Regions from separate parts of the Odoribacter sp. N54.MGS-14 genome, predicted to be linked through region 1. Evidence: riboswitches for the same ligand, from Rfam matches in the RefSeq annotation. Region 1 holds a riboswitch; each other region holds the start of a gene.
The links. Region 1 has a riboswitch for cobalamin ahead of WS42_RS03720 (5-methyltetrahydropteroyltriglutamate--homocysteine S-methyltransferase). Riboswitches for the same ligand answer to the same signal wherever they lie in the genome.
Positions count from the first base shown of each region.

Region 2: linked by a shared signal. The riboswitch ahead of WS42_RS00830 (anaerobic ribonucleoside triphosphate reductase) and the one ahead of WS42_RS03720 (5-methyltetrahydropteroyltriglutamate--homocysteine S-methyltransferase) in region 1 are both predicted to bind cobalamin.
Region 3: linked by a shared signal. The riboswitch ahead of WS42_RS08525 (PepSY domain-containing protein) and the one ahead of WS42_RS03720 (5-methyltetrahydropteroyltriglutamate--homocysteine S-methyltransferase) in region 1 are both predicted to bind cobalamin.

Region 1 covers NZ_LARL01000010.1:18,347-20,615, reverse strand. The annotation lists gene WS42_RS03725 (DUF2284 domain-containing protein) at 1-250, shown strand, start outside; cobalamin riboswitch at 454-656, shown strand; cobalamin riboswitch at 882-1,083, shown strand; gene WS42_RS03720 (5-methyltetrahydropteroyltriglutamate--homocysteine S-methyltransferase) at 1,211-2,269, shown strand, end outside.
Region 2 covers NZ_LARL01000002.1:63,544-65,812, reverse strand. The annotation lists gene WS42_RS00840 (PepSY-like domain-containing protein) at 1-208, shown strand, start outside; gene WS42_RS00835 (C-GCAxxG-C-C family protein) at 273-752, shown strand; cobalamin riboswitch at 994-1,190, shown strand; gene WS42_RS00830 (anaerobic ribonucleoside triphosphate reductase) at 1,289-2,269, shown strand, end outside.
Region 3 covers NZ_LARL01000035.1:18,850-21,118, reverse strand. The annotation lists gene WS42_RS08530 (sirohydrochlorin cobaltochelatase) at 1-792, shown strand, start outside; cobalamin riboswitch at 1,059-1,252, shown strand; gene WS42_RS08525 (PepSY domain-containing protein) at 1,290-2,269, shown strand, end outside.

The sequences.
Region 1 (2,269 bases):
TTACGCAGGGACTTGTCACCTTTGCCCTGACGATACGTGTACCCGTATCACCGGTCAGCCTTGCCGTCATCCTCATCTGATCCGTCATTCCCTGGAATCTTTCGGTTTCGATCTCGGCCGTACGGCTGAAGAATTACTTCATATTCCACTGGTATGGAGTGATGGGGTGAAATTTCCCGAATATCTGATGTTAGTCAGTGGTTTATTTACCGATGTGCCAATCGACATAAGCTTAAAACCTGCACCATAGTTTGGTTTTTCCGTTCCAGTGGTTGCGTCGGCAACCTGAAATGTGTCTGCGTGATTTTGTTGCTTTATGGTCTTATCTTTCGATCGATTCCAGCCTTTTATTTATACGCTTTAGGAATCGTTTATAAGCATCGGTGGGCTGAAATTTCTACCGGTGTTTTCAAAATAAGTTGTCTTAAAATTTGTAAAATAAATTTTATTCTCTATTTTTGAAGCGTATTGGCTTTCCTATGTCCATCCGGTATAGGAAATAAAAGGGAACCGGGTGTAAATCCCGGACAGGCCCCGCTGCTGTGAGCTTCTTTACAACGTCCGGACAATGCTTCTGCCACTGTCGTTTATACCTCCGACGGGAAGGCGTCTGGATTGGAGCAAGTCAGAAGACCTGCCATACAAGCAATCGTCTGTGCTTTCGCGGATTCAGAGCCGGACACCTGCACATATATATTACTGTACTGTTAAAACACCGGGGATAAATGCGGGTGTATGTGGGAGGCGGCAGAGTGTTCGTATTTCCTTCTGGCCTGTTTTTATTTGAAGGATCCGTCCGACGCATCCTGCCGGTGTTTTTAATTTTCTTTTGAATTTTTCAAAACAATAACCAACTTTTTTTTTATTCGATAAATTCCGTTATATTTGTGTCGGTATCAGGTTTCAGAATCGGTCATCACTGATTCAGGATTAAAATGGGAACTCCTGTGAAAATCAGGGACTATCCCCGTAGCTGTAAGTTCTATTCAAAGGTTGTACATTCGGAAGCCACTGCCGGTATGTCCGGTGGGAAGGCGTACAATCGGAACAAGTCAGAAGACCTGCCTGAGTACTTTTGTTTAATTCGTAGCTTTCGGGTGAAAGGTGACAGAATAAATGAACTGGTAAACTGTACTTGGTGTGTACAGGGCAGTGGTCATTTACATGCAATCTATCTTATCTGTGAGTTACCTTAATTCTGTTAAAATCAATGGAACAGGTAAAACTTCCGTTTAGGGCGGATATTGTCGGTAGTTTCTTGCGACCGGAACGACTGAAAAAAGCAAGAAAAGACTTCGAATCAGGCTTATTATCTCCTGCCGCACTCCAACAAATCGAGGATGAAGAAATTGAAAAATTAATAGCCGAACAAAAAGTTGTCGGCTTACAGGTTATTACGGATGGGGAATTTCGCCGTTCGTGGTGGCACCTCGACTTCTTTTGGGGATTAGGAGGCATAGAGAAAAAGGCAGTTGGGCAGGGATATGTATTTCACAATCTGGAAACCCGACCGGAATCTGTAAAAGTGACCGGGAAAATTACAGGATACAATCATCCCATGATCGCTCATTTCCGTTTCATCCAGAAACTGGCTGGCCAGGCGATACCCAAGCAAACGATTCCTTCTCCGGCACAACTTTTGGCCGAGTTGATCCGCGAGGGAAATATGGATGAAACCCTGAAAGTATATGGCCAGATAGACGGATTATTAGAAGATATAGCACAGGCCTATCGCCAGGTGATCAGTGGTTTCGCTGCAGCAGGATGTCGTTATCTCCAATTCGACGATTGCACATGGGGTATGCTTTGTGATGAAAAATTCCGCTGCAATCCACAGGTGAATGCGGAAGAAATGGCCCTCCTTTTTGCCCGGATAAACGAGATGGCTTTGAACTCAAGACCGGAAGGAATGACCATTACAATGCACGTTTGCCGGGGTAATTATCATTCTGCCTGGGCATCGTGGGGGGGGTATGAGCCGGTTGCCGAAACCTTATTCGACCTCCCGGTGGATGCTTTTTTTCTCGAATTCGACGACGAGCGTTCGGGAGGTTTTGAACCCTTACGCTTCATACAGAACCAAACTGTAGTCTTGGGATTGATTACAACCAAAAATGCTGCCCTTGAGGATAAACAGAAAGTGAAAAACCGCATTGCGGAAGCCAGCCAGTATGTTCCCCTGGAACGGCTTTGTCTGAGTCCCCAGTGTGGCTTTGCTTCTACCGAAGAGGGAAACAAACTTACCGAAAAGCAACAGTGGAACAAAATC
Region 2 (2,269 bases), on a different contig from region 1:
AGAATGGCCGGTATTGTTTTCCGAAGTCCCTGCGGTGGTGAAAGAAGTCCTGAATAGTACCGCTTATGAAAACTATACCGTACGGAGCGTCGACTATCGGCAATTCCCTCAGGGAGATCGGTATCATTTTATTTTGACCCCTAAACAACAACCGGGACTCGATATGGCTTTGGATATAGATTTGCAAGGGAATATTATTACGCAATAGAAGAAATAGATTTCCTATTCTCACGGTCTTTCGTTACTTTTGCCGGACATTAAAAAATAGGATGATGGAAGACCGGATACAGCGTGCCGTCGAATTATTCCGGCAAGGCTACAATTGTTCACAGTCGGTATGTGCTGCTTTTGCAGACGAGTATGGTTATACTTTCGAACAGGCATTACGGATGTCGGCTTCGTTCGGTGGAGGGATCGGTCGGATGAGAATGACTTGCGGTGCTGCTTGCGGAATGTTTATATTGGCAGGCCTCGAAACAGGTTGTGTAGAGGGAAAAGATAGGGAAGGGAAAGAAGCGAATTATAGACTGGTACAACAATTGGCAGAGAAATTTGTGAAGCGTAACGGTTCGTTGATCTGCGGTGAATTGTTGGGGGTGACTCCCTCAAGAATCGGGTTCGATCCGGTGCCTGAAGCCCGGACACCCGAATATTATAAAAAACGTCCTTGTCTCAAAACAGTGGAAGAAGCAGCCCGAATTTGGGTGGAATATCTACAAAATGAAAAATCAAAAGTAAAAGACGAAGAATAAAATATCAATGCTGAAAAATATTAACTCGATTAATTTTTGGATTTTTATTTTGGAAAACTTTTAAATGTTTGATTGCTTGATGATTTGAATTTTGTTTTGTAGTTATATGTTGATTATCAATAGTTTGAATGTGCCGGATTCTAGATTAAAAGATTTGTATTGGAAAACTTTGATAATCTGTTACTTTGAAAAAATGTCAGAAAAGTTTCTGAAAATATTTTTCTCTTCGTAAAAAACTTTCTATTTTTGTCTTGATTTCGGTTCTTATCCTAGCGTAGGGATGAGATGAAAAGGGAATCGGGTGAGAATCCCGGACAGTCCCGCTGCTGTAAGCTCCGTAGAGCGGTTTAAACCCGAGAAGAACCACTGCCGTTATTGGCGGGAAGGTTGTTTAAACCGGGAGTAAGTCAGAAGACCTGCCGTAATTATTGTTTTCTGAGGCTTTCGAGGAAAGGCCGGAAAGAAGGATTCGCTTGTCTTTTTTTTGTCCTCTCCTTGCCTTATGAGTTATCGGTTTATGATTAAAAAGTAAAATAATGATTCAGACTGTATTGAAAAGAGATGGCCGTGTAGTTGGCTTTAATGAGGAGAAAATCGTTGCTGCAGTGAGAAGAGCGATGCTGCATACCGATAAAGGAGAAGATATGCAATTGGCACATGAAATTGCCGATCGTATCGCTTGCCGGGGACAGGAGCAGATGAGTGTCGAAGATATTCAAAACTGTGTGGAAATCGAATTGATGAAGAGCCGCCGTAAAGATGTGGCTCAATTATATATTGCTTACCGGAATCAGCGTAGTGTGGCCCGTAAAGCGAAAACCCGGGATATCTTTTTGGAAATCATAGAGACGAAATCGAATGAGGTGACCCGGGAAAATGCCAATATGAATGCGGATACGCCTGCCGGGATGATGATGAAATTTTCCAGTGAAACGACAAAGCCGTTTGTCGACGATTATTTGTTGGTAGAAGAAGTAAAAAATGCCGTTCGGCAAGGATATCTGCACATACACGATAAAGATTATTATCCGACCAAAAGTCTCACCTGCGTACAGCATCCCTTGGATAAGATCCTGAAAAACGGATTCTATGTCGGTCATGGTGAATCCCGTCCGGCAAAACGGATCGAGACGGCTAGCATCCTCGGTTGCATTTCGCTCGAGACGGCTCAGAATGAAATGCATGGCGGACAGGCGATTCCGGCTTTTGATTTTTATCTGGCACCTTATGTGCGGAATAGTTTTATCGAAGAGGTGAAAGTATTGGAAGAGATTACCGGTGAAGATTACAAACACCTGTACCATTTTCCCATCAAAGATTATGTCCGGATTGAGCTGGACGGTTTGAGCGGGGATGAGCGGGTTTTACAACATGCGATCAACCGGACGGTAAGTCGTGTACATCAGTCTATGGAGGCTTTTATCCATAATATGAATACCATTCATAGCCGGGGAGGCAATCAGGTTGTTTTCAGTTCTGTCAATTACGGTACGGATACTTCTGCCGAAGGCCGTTGT
Region 3 (2,269 bases), on a different contig from region 1:
ATCCATTTCGGTACCACTCATGACGATACCCGGGTTTTGACAATCGATGCAATCAATGCAAAGATGAAAGAAGCTTTTCCAGGTATCGAAGTCCGGGAAGCCTGGACCTCCCGGATTATCCTGAAGAAATTGAAGGAAAGGGGAGTAGAACGCCTGAATCCGACCCAGGCACTCATTCAGCTGCATGAACAAGGTTATACGCATATTTTAATACAATCTACGAATATAATCGAAGGTACCGAGATGAAAGAATTGCGTCGCGAAGTGGAAGGGCTTTCGCTGAATTTTAAAGATATTCGTGTCGGAAATCCTTTGTTGTATGCTCCTGAGGATTATGCCGTGGTTGTGAAGGCAATTACAGAGGCCATGAATCAGGCTGATAGAGGTGGACAAAAATTATTGGTGGGCCATGGAACACCCGATCCTGCAACAGCTTCGTATGCTATGTTCGATTATATGCTGAAAGCGGAAGGACATCCGGAATATCATGTCGGAACTGTAGAAGGGTATCCGGAATACGAAGACGCTTTGCGGCTATTGAAAAACGGAAAATCCAAAACATTGACTTTGGCCCCCCTGATGTTTGTTGCCGGAGATCATGCTAAAAATGATATAGCAGGCGAATGGAAGGAAAATCTTGAAAAACAGGGTTATAAAGTGAATCTTTACCTGAAAGGGTTGGGAGAAAATCCAACTGTTCAGCAACTCTTCATCCAACATGCCCGGTTTGCTGCCGGACATAAAGCGGTGGATATGGCTACCAGGAAAAAGGGGTATATGCAGGGAAAATAAAAGGTCGATTCTTTTTGCGGAAACCCGCAAAAAGAATAATGGACAGATGTCAATGGACGATGGACAATTATTGGAAGCTTTGCTTCCATCAAAAGATAAAGAAGGGAAGAAGATGAGAATGTAACCATTGATAATCAATCCGATAGGATCTATTCCTTGGGTGTATTGTTTCATTGTCAATTAACCAGGTGCCCGCAGGGTCCCATGACTTTATAAATATTATGAAATTTATAGACTTTCAACTAAATTAAACGAACGTTTTATTTGATATCTCTTAAGTTTTCGGTGAATTTTATGTTTTCTGCATAAAATGAGAGGGAATCCGGTGCAATTCCGGAACAGTGCCCGCTACTGTGAGGTTCGTATAAGGTGAAAAGTTTTCTTACAACCACGGTCGACGCGACTGGAAGGTTACTTTTCTGGACTGAGTCAGGAAACCTGCCGAAAATAATAATAATGCTATTCCCGTGGACAGGAATAAGATTATAGATAAAAACATGTTGACAAAAATTTTCCGAAAAATTCATCGGATACTCGGTTTATTACTCAGTATCTTGTTTCTGATGTGGTTTATCTCTGGGATTGTAATGATTTATCATAGTTTCCCACGGGTAAATCAGAAATTGAAATTAGCCCGTCAGGAGTCTCTGACAGGTCCGCTTCCGGCTGTAGATTCTTTATTGCAGGTACTGCCCGACAGTAGTCGTTTAGGAGGTTTGTCTGTAGATATGTATCTCGACCGGCCGGTATTTCATCTGAAAGGGCGGCAATTACCTGCCGGTTTGTATGCCGATTCATTGCAGGTTGTCGGTAAACCTGATTTTAACGAGATTTGCCGGATTGCCGGACAATTGGGTGGATCGGTTGCTTATCGGGTAGATTCCTTAAACCGGTTGGATCAGTGGATTCCTTTCGGTTATTTGACCAAAGAATTTCCGATTTATAAGTTTTCGTTCGAAGATGATGCCCGGCAAGAGATGTATATATCTTCGAAAAGCGGTAAAGTGTTGCAGTGGACTGACCGGAATTCCCGCTTTTGGGCTTGGCTGGGGGCTATTCCTCATTGGGTGTATTTTACTTCTCTACGGCAAAATCAAGCGCTTTGGATTAATTTTATGATCTGGGCGTCCGGATTGGGAGCTATCATGTGCTTCTCCGGTTTGTGGATCGGGATTTGGGTATTTTGGAAAAACCGGAAGAAAGGGTTGCGTTCGCCTTATAAAAAATGGTGGTTACGTTGGCATCATATCACCGGTGTGGTTTTCGGTGTTTTTGCTCTGACATTTGTATTTAGCGGAATGATGTCGCTGGTGGATATTCCTTCCTGGATGCAGAAAGGTAAAACCAGGAACCGTGAAGTACGTTTTCGGGGACGTGAGGGGGGAATGTTGGCCGCCGATCTGTATGCCTTGGATTACCGGAAAATCGTGGATAGTCTGTCTGATGTGAAAAGTATCGAGTGGGCATCCTTTGGAAA